DNA from 3 places in the Streptomyces sp. NPDC051940 genome. Region 3 is predicted to be linked to each of the others. Evidence: riboswitches for the same ligand, from Rfam matches in the RefSeq annotation. Region 3 holds a riboswitch; each other region holds the start of a gene.
What was found. Region 3 has a riboswitch for cyclic di-AMP ahead of AB0M28_RS03685 (peptidoglycan DD-metalloendopeptidase family protein). Riboswitches for the same ligand answer to the same signal wherever they lie in the genome.

Region 1: linked by a shared signal. The riboswitch ahead of AB0M28_RS16080 (transglycosylase family protein) and the one ahead of AB0M28_RS03685 (peptidoglycan DD-metalloendopeptidase family protein) in region 3 are both predicted to bind cyclic di-AMP.
Region 2: linked by a shared signal. The riboswitch ahead of AB0M28_RS31155 (M23 family metallopeptidase) and the one ahead of AB0M28_RS03685 (peptidoglycan DD-metalloendopeptidase family protein) in region 3 are both predicted to bind cyclic di-AMP.

Annotation. Positions count from the first base shown of each region.
Region 1 is NZ_JBFAXR010000034.1:47,687-52,546, forward strand. Features, by position in the region: gene AB0M28_RS16060 (5-(carboxyamino)imidazole ribonucleotide synthase) at 1-503, shown strand, start outside; gene purE (5-(carboxyamino)imidazole ribonucleotide mutase) at 500-1,006, shown strand; gene AB0M28_RS16070 (CGNR zinc finger domain-containing protein) at 1,101-1,616, opposite strand; gene AB0M28_RS16075 (VOC family protein) at 1,694-2,065, shown strand; gene AB0M28_RS16080 (transglycosylase family protein) at 2,154-3,389, opposite strand; cyclic di-AMP (ydaO/yuaA leader) riboswitch at 3,395-3,615, opposite strand; gene AB0M28_RS16085 (dipeptidase) at 3,877-4,860, opposite strand, start outside.
Region 2 is NZ_JBFAXR010000110.1:23,950-28,809, forward strand. Features, by position in the region: gene AB0M28_RS31135 (DUF3427 domain-containing protein) at 1-106, shown strand, start outside; gene AB0M28_RS31140 (hypothetical protein) at 294-773, shown strand; gene AB0M28_RS31145 (hypothetical protein) at 780-1,022, shown strand; gene AB0M28_RS31150 (aldo/keto reductase) at 1,049-2,002, opposite strand; gene AB0M28_RS31155 (M23 family metallopeptidase) at 2,283-3,371, opposite strand; cyclic di-AMP (ydaO/yuaA leader) riboswitch at 3,383-3,569, opposite strand; gene AB0M28_RS31160 (PP2C family protein-serine/threonine phosphatase) at 3,785-4,855, opposite strand.
Region 3 is NZ_JBFAXR010000005.1:5,284-10,143, reverse strand. Features, by position in the region: gene AB0M28_RS03695 (2-dehydropantoate 2-reductase) at 1-202, opposite strand, end outside; gene AB0M28_RS03690 (glycoside hydrolase family 3 N-terminal domain-containing protein) at 282-2,108, opposite strand; cyclic di-AMP (ydaO/yuaA leader) riboswitch at 2,498-2,656, shown strand; gene AB0M28_RS03685 (peptidoglycan DD-metalloendopeptidase family protein) at 2,665-3,450, shown strand; gene AB0M28_RS03680 (helix-turn-helix domain-containing protein) at 3,582-4,160, shown strand; gene AB0M28_RS03675 (MFS transporter) at 4,173-4,860, shown strand, end outside.

The DNA of each region.
Region 1 (4,860 bases), on a different contig from region 3:
GCGACACGGTGATCGCACCGGCCCCGGACCTCGCGCCGGAGCTGGCCGGGCAGGCGCAGGAGCTGGCGCTGACCGTGGCCAAGGAGCTGGGCGTGGTCGGCCACCTGGCGGTCGAGCTGTTCGAGGCCACCGACGGCCGGATCCTCGTCAACGAGCTGGCCATGCGCCCGCACAACTCCGGCCACTGGACCCAGGACGGCGCGGTCACCTCGCAGTTCACCAACCACGTCCGCGCGGTCCTCGACCTCCCGCTGGGCGACCCGCGCCCGCGCGCGAAGTGGACGGTCATGGCGAACGTCCTCGGCGGCGACTACCCCGACATGTACCAGGGCTATCTGCACTGCATGGCCCGGGACCCGGGGCTGAAGATCCACATGTACGGCAAGGACGTGAAGCCCGGCCGCAAGGTCGGCCACGTCAACACCTACGGCGACGAACTCGCGGACGTCCGTGAACGCGCCCGGCACGCGGCCGACTACCTCCGAGGGACGATCACCGAATGACAGACACGCAGCCCCTGGTCGGCATCGCGATGGGCTCGGACTCCGACTGGTCGGTGATGGAGGCCGCGGCCTCCGTGCTGGACGAGTTCGAGATCCCGTACGAGGTGAACGTCCTGTCCGCGCACCGCATGGTGAAGGAGATGGTCGCGTACGGCGAGGAGGCCGCCGGGCGCGGTCTGCAGGTGATCATCGCCGGCGCGGGCGGCGCCGCGGCCCTGCCCGGCATGCTGGCGTCGCTGACGCCGCTCCCGGTCGTCGGTGTGCCGGTGCCGCTGAAGTACCTCGACGGCATGGACTCGCTGATGTCGATCGTCCAGATGCCGGCCGGCATCCCGGTGGCGACGGTGTCGATCGCGGGCGCCCGCAACGCGGGGCTGCTCGCGGCGCGGATCATCGGCGCGTCCGACGAGGAGGTCCGTACCCGGATGGAGACCTTCCTGGCGGACCTCAACGCCCAGGTCACGGAGAAGGGCCGCCGCCTCAAGGCGAAGCTCGCGGGCTGACGCCTTGTCGGGACCGCGCGGGGGGCATCCCAGCCCGTCCGGCGTTTGAGGACTTCGGGCGAAGCCCGAAGCGCGCCGAAGGCGCCAGCGCGACTCAACCCGACTTGCGCGCCTCGCGATAAGCCCGCATCTTGGCGCGGCTGCCGCAGACGGACATGTCGCACCAGCGCCGCCGCCCCGCCGGGCTGCGGTCGTAGTACGCCCACCGGCAGGTGCGGGCCTCGCACGCCTTGACGCGCTGCCAGGTCCCCTCCGCCGCCGCGGCGGCGACGATCGCGGCCAGCCGCGCCGTGAACGCGGCGAGCCCGGTGAGCCCGGGCGCGGGCTCCAGCACCGCCGCGCCCGCCGCGTCGATCCGTACGACGAGAGGCGCCGCCTCCAGCACCCCGTCCAGCGCGGCGAGTTCGGCCGCCGGCACCTCCACCCCCGAGTGCGCCAGGCACACCGCCCGCAGCGACTCGCGCAGTTCGACCGCAGGACCGGGTTCGGTCAGCCCGTACCGGGACACCCGTGCGTCGGTGAGGAACTCCGGCAGCGCGTCCGCGCACGACTCCACGTCCAGCGTGTTGACGAAGTCGAGCAGGAGCTCCAGGTCCGGCGGTGTGTCCACCCTTGCGAGGTTACCGGTGGAGGGGCATGATGCGGTAACGCACCCAGTTACCGGTAGAAAGGCTTAAGGAGTAACGCATGGCCATCGCCACCCTGGGGCCGGTCGCCCTCGACTGCCCCGACCCGCGGTCCCTCGCCGACTTCTACGCCCGCGTCCTCGGCGGAAAGGTGGAGGGCGCCGCCGACGCCGACTGGATCGACCTCACGCTGGACGACGGCGCCCGGCTGGCGTTCCAGCTCGCCCCCGGCCACGTACCGCCACAGTGGCCGCGCCCCGACCGCTCGCAGCAGTTCCACCTCGACCTGGAGGTGCCGGCCGGCGAGATGGACGCGGCCCAGGAGCAGGTCATCGCCTGGGGCGCGAAGCTGCTGGACGACGGCGGCGGCACGCGCAGCTGGCGGGTCTTCGCGGACCCGGCCGGTCACCCGTTCTGCCTCTGCGCCTGCTGAGCGCCCGGGCCGGAGAACGGCCAAGCCCCTCGGTCCGCCGGAACCGAGGGGCTTCGCGCTGTCAGGTGTGCTGACGGATCCCGTTGGATCAGATGCTGACGCCGTGCGACCGGAGGTACGCGAGCGGGTCGATGTCCGAGCCGTAGTCCGGGGTCGTACGGATCTCGAAGTGCAGGTGCGGGCCGGTCACGTTGCCGGTGGCGCCGGACAGGCCGATCTGCTGGCCGGCCGTCACGCTCTGGCCCTCCTGCACGGCCACCGAGGACAGGTGGGCGTACTGGCTGTAGCGGCCGTCGGCGTGGCGGATGACGACCGCGTTGCCGTACGCGCCGCCGTCGGCGCCGTAGCCGGCCTTGACGACGGTGCCCGCGCCCACGGCCTTCACCGGGGTGCCGCTGGAGGCGGTGAAGTCCACACCGGTGTGGTAGCCGGAGGACCACATGCCGCCGCTGGCGCGGTACGGGGTGCTGACGGAGCTGCCGACCGGGGCGACGTAACCGGAGGTGGTGGTCTGCGACTGGGTGCCGGCCGAGGACTGCTCGGTGGTCGAGCCGCCGGACTTGCTCGCGGTGGTCGTCGAGGACTGGGTGGCGGAGGACTTCGCGGCCTTGGGGGCCTCGAAGGTCACCTCGGACTTCTTGTCCAGCTCGTACCGCTGACCCGGGAAGATCAGGTCCGGGTCGCCGCCGATGACCTTCTTGTTGCCGGCGTAGATGGTCTGCCAGCCGCCCTTGACGTCGTGCCGCTGGGCGATGTCCCAGAGGGTGTCGCCCTTGACGACCCGGTAGGTGCCGGGCTTGGTGGTGGCCTTGGGCGTCGTGGACTTGGACGTCTCGGACTTCTTGACCGTCTCGGACTTCTTGGTCTCGGTCCTGACCGAGTCCTGGGTGGCCGTGGCCGGCTTCTCGCTCTCCGTCTGGGAGGAGAACTCGGGGGCCGGGCCGCCCTGGGTCAGACCCGCCTGGACGGAGCACACGGGCCAGGCGCCGGGGCCCTGGCTGGCGAGGACCTTCTCGGCTATGAGGATCTGCTCGGACTTGGTCGCGAGGTCGGCGCGCGGCGCGTACTGCGTGCCGCCGTAGCCCTCCCAGGTGCTCTGGACGAACTGCAGGCCGCCGTAGAACCCGTTGCCGGTGTTGATGGCCCAGTTGCCGGTCGCCTCGCACTGGGCGACCTTGTCCCAGGTGTCGACGGACGCGGCCTGGGCGGCGCCGCCGCCCGCGACGAGCGGCAGGGCGACACCCGCGCCGGAGGCGGCGAGGATGAGAGTGGTGCGGGTCCGGGTTATCCGGCCCGGGCGGCGATGACGTGCGCGTGCGGACATGACGGTGCTCCTCTCCGACGCCTGCGAGGTGAGCTGTCGGGTTCGGGCGGAGATTGCCCGGTCCTGCCGTCGAAACGGAATGGGATCTTCCGTTACGAGGCATGACTTCACCCCAAGCCCTCCGCGTGCTGCGCACGGGAGGGCACCTACCTTGGGTCCCCCGCTTCTGCCTGGTGACATAAGTCGCTTGCACGCTGCCGGCGGCAGAATTCGGCGTACCGGCAGCGAGGCGTTCCGACTTACTCGCGGAACACGGCGTGCACCGTAGGCACACAGGTCGTCCGCTTACAAGCTCCTGTGGGAGGTCGAATGATCCTTTGGCCGTCGAAAACCGGACCAAAGTCACTGTCCGCGCTGGATCTCTCTCGATATGCGATAGCGGTGATCTTCCGACGGAACGTCAAAACCGCCCCTGTGCAGGGCGGATGACGGAAATTCCGACTAATCGGACAGTGGTTGTACGGCGCCCGGGGCCCTTATCGGTGACTTACGCCACTGTTGATCGGAACACGGCAACGGAAGGTCCGCGACGCCCGGAGATGTCCGTTCCGACCGATTCGGCGTCCCCAAGTACCCGTACGGCATTGCGCCATGTGAGTCGCCGAATGTCCGAATCAGACCAATTACGGCGCAAAAGTTCGGCGATGAGATGCGGATAGCCGGACACGTCCTCCAGTCCGGCGGGGGTGAAGGCGGTCCCGTCGTAGTCGCCGCCGATACCGATATGGTCGATTCCTGCCACTTCGCGCATATGGTCCAGATGGTCCGCCACCACGGAAACGGTGGCGACCGGGCGCGGGTTGGCCTCCTCGAAGGCGCGCTGGACGGCCTTGCCCTCCTCGGTGAGGTCGAGCGCGTGGAGACCGTGGGCGCGCATGTTCGCGTCCGCGGCCAGGGTCCACTCGATCGCGGCGGGCAGGATGAACTTCGGCACGAAGGTGGCCATCGCGACGCCGCCGTTGGCGGGCAGCTGCTCCAGCACGTCGTCGGGGATGTTGCGCGGGTGGTCGCAGACGGCGCGGGCGGAGGAGTGCGAGAAGATGACCGGCGCCTCGGTGACCCGCAGCGCGTCGCGCATCGTGGCGGGGGAGACGTGGGAGAGGTCCACGAGCATCCCGATGCGGTTCATCTCGCGGACGACCTCCTCCCCGAACCCGCTGAGCCCGTCGTGGCGGGGCTCGTCGGTGGCGGAGTCGGCCCAGTCGTTGTTGTCGTTGTGCGTGAGGGTCATGTAGCGCACGCCGAGCTCGTACAGGCCGCGCAGGGCGCCCAGGGAGTTGTTGATGGAGTGCCCGCCCTCCGCGCCCATCAGGGACGCGATACGGCCTTCCTTGCGGGCGGCCTCCATGTCGGCCGCGCTGCCCGCGAGCCGCAGGTCGCCGCTGTAGCGCGCGGCGAGCATCCGCACGGCGTCGATCTGCTCCATCGTGGCCGTGAGCGCCTCGCCGCCGCTGAGGCTCGACGGCACGTA
Region 2 (4,860 bases), on a different contig from region 3:
CACCTACACCGGCCACACGGGCAGCCGCCCCATGGCGATCACCTGGCACCTCAAGCACCAACTCCCCGCGGACGTCTGGTCCTACTCGGCGATCGCCGCCGGTTAGCCGTCCACGCCCCCGGACGCTGCGGGCGCGGTCTGAGACGCGGCTGAGACAGGAACCCTTCTTCACCACTCGCACGAGTGCCTCTGTGTGACCGTCCCGTCACCACGTGCTTGCTGGGCGGGCCTTCGGGCATGTCCAGCCGCGAGTGACTCGCGGTCGGCGTGAGGGCAGCGCTCGGAGGAGGAACATGATGCACAGGTACGGCTCGCTCGCGCGGGGATTCGTGGCCGCTTCCGCCAGCTTGGCCACCGCGTTGGCCTTCGCCACCCCCGCGGAGGCGAGCGCCGTGGGGTACGCCAAGGTCGACAAGTTCTGCTACGAGGCCGGTGGGCACAACCTCTGCCTGCCTACAACCACCCTCGGGCACTCCATCAAGGGATCAGGGCGCACGATCACCAGGGAAGAAGCGTCGGTGCAGGACACCCTGGGCGGCGACACGGCGGGCGGCAAGTGGTGCAACTGGCGGATCGACTGGCGGTACGCCGACACCGCGGGTCGCACCTATCGGACGAGCAAGGGGCCGATGCACCACTCGTGCGGAGGCTTGACCTCCATCGGCCGTATCGACAAGACCAGGAAGACGTTGAAGCACTACGGCAAGGCCTGCGCCGCCTTCTTCGCGGGGAACAAGGTCCGGGCCGTGCAGTGCCACAACATCGTCAAGTAGGAATGGGTGAGCAGCATGGGGCGGCGGATCCTCACCGCGCGAGGCCATCAGGCACTTCGGTGGGGCCTGGTGTTCCTGGTCGCGCTCACGGTCGCGGCATTCGCGGTGCCCGTGGTGCTCTCGCTGCTGCCGCAGAGCTGGGTGGGCGGCTGGTCCGATGCCGCTTACAGCCGGATCACACTCGCCGTGGCGGCAGCCGGGTGCGTAGTCCTGGCGTACTGGACCCGGCGGGGGCGAGCCGGTCGTTGAGCCGGCTCGCCCCTCCGCGGGGAGGGTTACGCCGACGCCTCCGTCAGGGCCGTGACCTCGGCCTCTGTCAGGCGCAGCTCCGTTGCCGCCAGGAGTGCGGGGAGTTGGGCCACCGTGCGGGCCGACGCTATCGGGGCTGTGATGGTGGGCTGGGCGAGGAGCCAGGCCAGGGCCACCGAGGCCACCTCGGTGTTGTGGGCGGCGGCGATGGTGTCCAGGGTGGACAGGACGCGGCGGCCGCGGTCCGTCGTGAGGTGCTTGGCGGCGCCTGCGGCGCGAGGGCTGTCCACCTCTGCCTCGTCGCGGTATTTGCCCGTCAGGAAGCCTGAGGCCAGGCTGTAGTACGGCAGGACCGCCAGGTCGTACTCCTGTGCCAGGGACTGGCGCTCGCCCTCGTACGTGTCCCGTGACATCAGGCTGTAGTGGGGCTGCAGGGCGCTGTAGCGGGCCAGGCCCTCCGTTTCGCTGAAGGTCAGGGAGGCCCGGAGGCGGTCCGGGGTGAGGTTCGACGCCGCGATCTCGCGGACCTTGCCGGCTCGGACCAGGTCGTCCAACGCCGTGATGATCTCCGGGATCTCGATCGACTCGTCGTCGAAGTGCGTGTAGTAGAGGTCGATGTGGTCCGTGTTCAGGCGGCGGAGTGAGTCCTCCGCGGCCGCCTTGATGTTCGCCGCCGACAGGCCCTTGCGGGCCGGGTGTGCGCCCACCTTCGTCGCGATCACCATCTCGTCGCGGTTGCCCCGCGATTCCATCCAGCGGCCCAGGATCGTCTCCGATTCGCCGCCCTCGTTGCCCGGGACCCAGGCGGAGTACGCGTCTGCCGTGTCGACGAAGTTGCCGCCGGCCGCCGCGTAGGCGTCCAGGACCTTGAACGATTCCGTCTCGTCCGCCGTCCAGCCGAAGACGTTGCCGCCCAGGTTGAGCGGGAAGACGGAGAGGGCGCCTATCCGGCGGTGGGGCGTGGTGGATGCAGAGGTCATGTAGGCGGCAACGATCTCGTGGAGCGGGATGTTCCGCCTCGGCCGCGGTCCGGTGAACCCGCTTCCCGCGCCTCGTAGTCCATCGGACTGAGCGCGGACATGCCGAGCGGCCCTGGTGTCGGGGGGTAGGCCACCAGGGCCGCCGGCGATCGGGGGCACGCCTGTGGACGCCGGGGGAAGGCGGCGTTCGGGGCGTGCTTGGTTGGCGTGAGGGTGGGAGGGCCCGGCGGGCAGTGCCCGTGGGCGGGACCCCGGCGGGCGGGGTCCCGGCCGGGTCAGGTCAGACCGTGGCGCCGTGGTTGCGGAGCCAGGTCATCGGGTCGATCGGGGAGCCGCCGTCGGGGCGCACCTCGAGGTGCAGGTGCGGGCCCGTGACGTTGCCGGTGGCGCCGACGCGGCCGATCATGTCGCCCGTCGTCACCTCGCCCGACGACTTGAGGATCGACGACAGGTGGTTGTACCAGACCTCGGTGCCGTCATCGAGGGTGACGATGATCTGGTAGCCGTACGAACCCGCCCAGCCGGCGCTGGTGATGGTGCCGCCGTGCACGGCGTAGACGGGGGTGCCGGTCGAGGCGGCGAAGTCCAGGCCCGTGTGGTAACCGCTGGACCACATGTCGCCGGCCTGGCCGAACGTGGAGGTGATCGTGTACGAGGAGAGCGGGGCTATGTAGCTCGCCGCCAGCTTGGCCAGGCGCTCGGCCTCCGCCTTCTGGCGGGCCTCCTCCTCGGCCTTCTTGCGGGCCTCTTCCTCCAGGCGCTTCGCCTCGGCCTCGGCGTCCGCCTTGGCCTGGGCGGCCTCTTCGGCCGCCTTCTCCGCCGCGGCCTGCTCCAGCGCCGCGAGTTCGGCGGCGTCGGCCTCGGCCTGCTGCTGCGCGGCCTGCTCCAGGATGCGGGCGCGGAGCGCCTCGCCGGTGTCGGCCGTGGTCTGCTCGCCGTCGTCGGTGGCCAGTCCGGTCTGGACGAGCGGCGTGGTGGTCGTGGTGGTGGTCTCGGGTGCGTCGTCCTCGTCCGAGAACAGGGAGCCGACGCCCGGAAGGGACTCCGCCTCCGGAAGGCTGCTGGATATGCCGTGCGCGACGTCCGCGACCGGCTCCGGCATGGATATCGCCACGGGGGGCTTGGACTGGGCCTGCGCCATGCTGCTGGCGCCGACCGCCGCGAAGACGCCGACACCGAGAACCGCGCCGCTGCGGGCGACGCTGCCGCGGGTCTGCTTGGGGGCTCGTCGCCGGCCGCGGGTCGGACGGAGATCGTCCTGGCCGGGTGCCCACTCCTCGCGTGCCCAGGAGCCGGTTTCCTCGTAACTCTCGCCGTCGTACACGTAATCGTCGTACGACGCGCCCGGGCCGGGCCTGTTTGACGCCACGGAGGCGTACTCCTTTCCTTCCTTCTCGCCTACCGGGTTAGCTGACGGGTTCGGAGCAGGAAGGTCTCCTACGGGTTTTCCTCCGGTGGGAGGTCCGCCCGATTCACCCCAAGGTGGTTGGTTCCCCGGTTCCCTTGGTGCCGCAGGTGTTGCTGGTGTTGCCGGTGCTGCACTTCCAGGATTCGGCGTCGGCGCACGGTGCCGTCTCTTGCGACGGCAGTGACGACCGCGCTGCGTTATCGAACGCTAGTGGAGAAACCCCGGTGATTCCAAGTCGTTCAGGCCCTTGGCTTGCACCTTTGGCGAGGACTTAAACGGGCAGGCCATGGCGGAATCGGACAAGTTGGGTTGAGATTTGATTACGGTCTCGGGCTGACGGTGCGTCAGTCGTTATGCAGAGGGGGGTCAGTTGATTACGCAGTGTGGACAGGGGCGTGGTGCGGGTCACGGCCGATGGCGATCAGGGCCATGTCGTCGGCCGTCCTGCCGCCCGTGTGGCGGGACACGTCCTCGATGATCCCGTCGAGCAGCGACTCGGGGCTGCTGAAGATCCGGCCGTGCAGGCGGTCCGCCAGATCGTAGAAGCGGCCCTTCCCGTCCCGGGCCTCCGTCACGCCGTCGGTGAAGAGGACGAGTGTCGCGCCGGCGGGGAGGTTCAGCTCCAGCGTCTCGTCCGGCCACTCCCCCAGATCGCCCATGCCGAGGGGGAGGGAGGGTGTGGACGGCTCGCAGACCAGGACGGCGCCGTCGGCCAGCAGGACCACGGGGGCCGGATGGCCCCGGTTCACCAGGCGCAGCCGCTCGCCGTCGGGGGTGATCTCCGCGAGTACGGCGGTGGTGAAGCCCTCGAACTGGTCCAGCCCCCGCCTCCGTACGCCCTCCCGGGCCAGCGCGTGCTCCAGCCGGGCGGCCACTCCGTCCAGGCGCCGCTCCTGTTCCGCCGCCTCGCGGAACGCGCCGATGACCACGGCGACCGCCTCGACGGCGTCCAGTCCCTTGCCGCGGACGTCGCCGGTGATCAGACGGACGCCGTGCGGGGTGTCCTGGACGGCGTACATGTCGCCGCCGATCCGGGCGTCGGCGTCCGCGGCCTGGTAGCGGGCGGCGACCTGCAGGCCGCCGATGCGGTGCTCGGGGGTGGGCAGTACGGCGCGCTGGGCGGTCTCCGCCACGACGCGGGCGGTCGCCAGGCGGCGGGTGGCGCGGCGGACGAGGACGTTGATGCAGACGGCGATGACGCCGACGACGAGTTGGGTGGTCATCTCGATGATCGACTCGGGTTTGTCGGCGGTGCCGTTGGCGACTTCGAGGACGACGTTGGCCAGGAGGGCGGCCACGGCGACGGCCACCGTCGCCCAGAGGCCGAGGAACGGGGCCGCGATCAGAGGGGCGGGCTCGAAGAAGGGGGAGGAGGTGAGGCCTTCCGGGGTGTACCAGTAGAAGACGCAGCCGAAGATGATCATCGCCCAGGGAAGGATCGCCATCAGGC
Region 3 (4,860 bases):
GGGTATCGGCCTCGACCGGGACGGAGAAGTCGCCGAACTGCCCGCTGCGGACGGAGATCCCGCCCTCCCGCAGCGTCCGCGCGGTCTCCTCGCCGGCCAGGCACACGACACGGTGCCCGGCCCGCGCGAGCAGGGCGGCCAGCAGACCGCCCACGCCGCCGGGGCCGAGCACCGCTATGGTCCAGGGAGTTTCGTTGCTCATGACATCGAGTCAATCACGGAAACCCGCCCGCTCGCGGGGCCGGTCAGCACGACCGGCCCCGCGAGCGTCCCTCGTACCGTCAGAACTCCAGCCCGTGCCCGATCCCGTACAGGTCCGTGCCCGGGTTCGCCAGGTCGGGGATCGCCACCGGCAGCCGGCCGCTCGGGTTCAGCTCGCCGAGGATGACCTGGACGCCGCAGTCGATGTTGGTGACGTTGTACCCGAGCGTCGTGAGGTACAGCGGCGCGCCCGGGTAGCGGTTGATGTCGTACGGGTTGCGCACGCCGATCACCACGACCTGCTTGCCCGTCGCCAGCAGCGCGTTGACGAGCGCCACCTGGGCGGCGCCCTTGTCGCCGGTGGCGGTGTTGGCGATGGCGAGGAACGACGACACCACGACCAGGTCCGCGCCGGCGGCCGCCGCAACGGCCCCGGAGATCGCGGTCGCCGACGGCATTCCCCCGGTCTCGCGCACCGTCACCGTGTGCCCGCGGGAGGTGAAGGAGTTGCCGATCCGGGCCGTCTGCGTCGGCCCCCAGCCGGTCACCAGCACCTTGCGGGCTCCCGGTGCCAGCGGCAGCGCGCCGCCCTCGTTCTTGATCAGGGTCGTGGAGCGGCTGGTGATCTCCCGGGCGTCGGCCAGGAACTCCGCGTTGCCCACGACCTGTACGGCCCGCTTCTGGCTGACGAAGACGTCGTCGTACAGGCCGCGCTGCAGCTTGTGCGTGAGCACCCGGACGACGGACTCCTCCACCCGCGACATCGGGATGTCGCCCGAGTTCACGGCGGCCAGCACCGCACCGTGCGCCAGGTCCATGTTGGGGGAGAGGACCAGCACGTCCGCGCCGGCCTTGAGGGCCGTCACCGCGGCCACGTCCGGCGGGTAGGTGCCGCTGGCGCCCTGCATGTCGAGGGCGTCCGTGACGACGAGCCCCTCGAAGCCCAGTTCGTCGCGGAGCAGCCCGGTCAGGATCGGGTGCGACATGGTCGCCGGCGCGCCGCTCGCGTCCAGTGAGGGCACGACGACGTGTGCCGTCATGATGGTCTCGATCCCGGCCTCGATCGCCGCCCGGAACGGCGGCAGGTCGATCGTGTCCATCTGCTCGCGGGTGTGCGGGATCCGCGGCAGCCCGAAGTGGCTGTCGGTGTCGGTGTCGCCGTGCCCGGGGAAGTGCTTGGCGGTGGCCGCCACCCCGCCCCGGTGCAGACCGCGCACGGCGGCCGTGACGTACTGGGCGACGACCTCGGGCTGGGCGCCGAAGGAGCGGATGCCGATGACCGGGTTGGCGGGGTTGACGTTGACGTCCGCCACCGGGCCGTAGTTGGCGTTGATGCCGACCGACTTCAGCTCCTCGCCGATGATCTGGTACGAGCGGAAGGCGTCGCCCGGTGACCAGGTGGCGCCCAGCGCCATGTTGCCGGGCTGCTCCGTCGTGGGCGGCGTGGGCATCCGGAAGACGAGGCCGCCCTCCTGGTCGGTGGAGATGTTCAGCGGGGTGCCGTTCGGCAGGCCCAGCGCCACCTCCTGCAGACCGTTGGAGAGCCGGGCGATCTGCGCCGGGTCGCCGAGGTTGTCGTCGGAGCGGGCCGAGAAGTAGATGACGCCGCCCGGCTGGTACTTGCGGACCACCTCGGCCGGGGTGTCGACGCCGTAGCGGCCGCGGTTGACCGCCTTGGCCGCGTCCGTCACGTCGTACGCGTCCCGGCCGGCCACCTCCACCACGAACAGCTGGCCGATCTTCTGCTCGAGGGTCATCCGGCGGGCCAGCGCGCGGGCCTTGTCCCGCAGGGACGCGGCGGACGCGGCGGGCAGTTTCGCTGCACCCAGGGCCACGGCTGCTCCGGCCATGCCGGCCAGAGCCTGCCGGCGCGAGGCCTTCCAGGAACGTGCGGACGGTGGTGTCATCTGTCTTGCTCCTTAGCGCGTGCGGAAACAGTCAGCGCCCGGGCCGGACGCTGGGCCAAGCGAGCGGCCGGTGCGGGTCTGCTCCCCCGGGAGGCCGCCAAGGAGACTTCGGGCGCGGATTCTTCTGGCATTCCAAGTCGATGTCAATACTTTGGTGACAAATAGGATCTTGTCTCAGCGGGGCGGGGAATTCACCGGCAACCTGCCGGGTTCGCCGGTGAATTAAAAGGTCAGCTGGTCTGATGAGCTTGAATTCCGATCCGTGATCGCCCTAGCGTTGCGGACGTTCGAGACGCGAACACCGCATCGCCGGACCGCCGAATCCCGCCCCCGGCGACCTTGCGGGACGAAACCGGGCCGCCTCGTCGGCCACCGGGCGGGAGCGGGGGACTGGGGGCACCCCCTGCTCGAAGAGCTTGGGGGAGGGTCCGTCCAACGGGCTCTTGCCGCTGCGTCCAAGCGGCTTGGGGTGAAGCCGCGCGAGCGCGGCCGGGGCGAACTCCGACCCGAACCCGACAGCTCACCTCGCAGGCGTCCGGAGAGGAGAACACCTTTGATGCCGTCGTCCCCCGCGACGCCCTCCGCCAACGCCGGCCGTCACCGCGGCCGCCGCGCCCCGAGTGCCACGCGCCGCATCGCCACCCGAGCCTCCGCCGCCGGGGCCACGCTCGCCCTGCCGGTCATCGGGGCCACCGCCACCTCCGCGTTCGCGGAGGAGTCGACGTACACCGTCCAGTCCGGCGACACGCTCTCCACCATCGCGATGGAGCAGGACGTGGAGGGCGGCTGGACCGCCCTGTACGAGGCCAACAAGTCCGTCATCGGCGACGACCCGAACCTGATCAGCCCCGGTGAGGAGCTCACGCTCGACACCGCCTCGGCGGACTCCGGGACCTCCACCCAGACCACGACCACCACACAGGTCTCCACCGAGCCCTCCGCCGTCATGCCGGTCAGCGGCGGCACCCCCACCGCCGGCTACGAGGCGTCCGGCTCCAACTGGTCCACCGGCGTCCACACCGGCCAGGACTGGTCGGTGCCGGTGGGCACGACCGTCAAGGCCGCCGTCGACGGCAAGGTCGTCAAGGCCGGCTGGGACGGCTCGTTCGGCTACGAGGTGATGATCGAGCACGCCGACGGCGACTACTCGATGTACGCCCACCTCTCCCAGATAGACGTCTCCGTCGGGCAGACCGTCGACGCGGGCGACCGGATAGCCCTGTCGGGCGCCACCGGCAACGTCACCGGCCCGCACCTGCACTTCGAGGTGCGGACGACCCCGGAGTGGGGCACGGCGATCGACCCGGTCGCCTGGCTGCGCGGGTACGGGGTGGACGTCTAGGCGGCGTACGCCACCCGAACACGGGGAGGCCCGGGGCGCAATGGCCCCGGGCCTCGCCGTTGCACTGATGCAAAAGATTTGTTGCGCAAAAACTATTGCGCAGTTTTTCTTTTGTATCTACGGTGAAGGGCATGGCAGCCAAGAAGATCACCGACGTAGCGGCGCTCAAGGCGTTCGGCCATCCGCTGCGCATCCGGCTCGACCGGGCGCTGGTCGCGGCCGGCACGGCCACCGCCACCCAGCTCGCGGAGCAGGTCGACGAGCCCGTCTCGCTGGTCAGTTACCACCTGCGCAAGCTCGCCGAGTACGGCTACATCGAGGAGGCGCCGCGGCAGGGCGCCGACGGCCGCGAGCGGTGGTGGCGGCACAGCGCGGACCGCTACGACATGCACTGGGCGGACTTCGCGGACGACCCGGAGGGCGTCGCCGCCTACATCGGCACCAGCCACCAGGTGGCCTCCGCCCGTATGCAGAACCTGATGCGGTACATCGGCGAGCAGCCGGCCTGGCCCCGCGAGTGGGCCACCGCCGCCTTCGGTACGGGCCGCATCTTCCGGCTGACACCCGCCGAGCTGCAGGAGATGGCCGACGAGGCGGCCGAGTTCGCCGAGCGCTGGGCCGCCCGCAGCCGCGCGGCGGACGAAGCCGGTGCGACCGAGGGCCGCGAGCACGTCGAACTGCAGATGTACGGCTACCCGTTCCGGCCCTGAGGGGGATCACCCATGCACGGCAAGGACATACCCGCCTACCGGGACGCCAACGTGCTGCGGTGGCTGGCGTCGTACGCCGTCTCGCTCATCGGCGACACCGTCTGCATGGTCGCCTACGGATTCGCGGCGAAGGAGGTGGGCGGGCCGGCCGAAGTGGGCCTGGTGATGGCGGCCGGGGCCGTGCCGCGCGCGCTGCTGATGCTCGGCGGGGGCGTCGTCGCGGACCGGTTCGGGCCGCGGCGCGTGGTGATCGGCAGCGACGCCGTACGGGCCGCGGTGGTGCTCGGCGTCGCCGCGGCGCTGTGGCTGACCTCGCCGGGGCTGTGGCTGCTGGTGGCCGGCGCGGTCGTGTTCGGCGTCGTGGACGCCCTGTTCATGCCGGCGGTGGGCGCACTGCCACCGCGCCTGGCCGCGCCGGACCAGATAGCCCGGATCCAGGGGCTGCGGGTGCTCGTCATCCGGCTGGGTTACGTCGTCGGGCCGCCGCTGGGCGGGATGGCGATGGTGCACGGCGGGGCGTCCGCGGCGATGGCCGTCGCCGGGGTGCTGTTCGCGCTGTCCGTGCCGCTGCTGACGTCCCTGCGGATACGGGAGCTGCCGGCGGACGACGCCGGGCCGGCGGGTACCGGGAGCGCTTGGGGCGAACTCGTCGACGGGCTGCGCTACATACGCCGGCACCGGGTCATCGGCCCGCTGATGA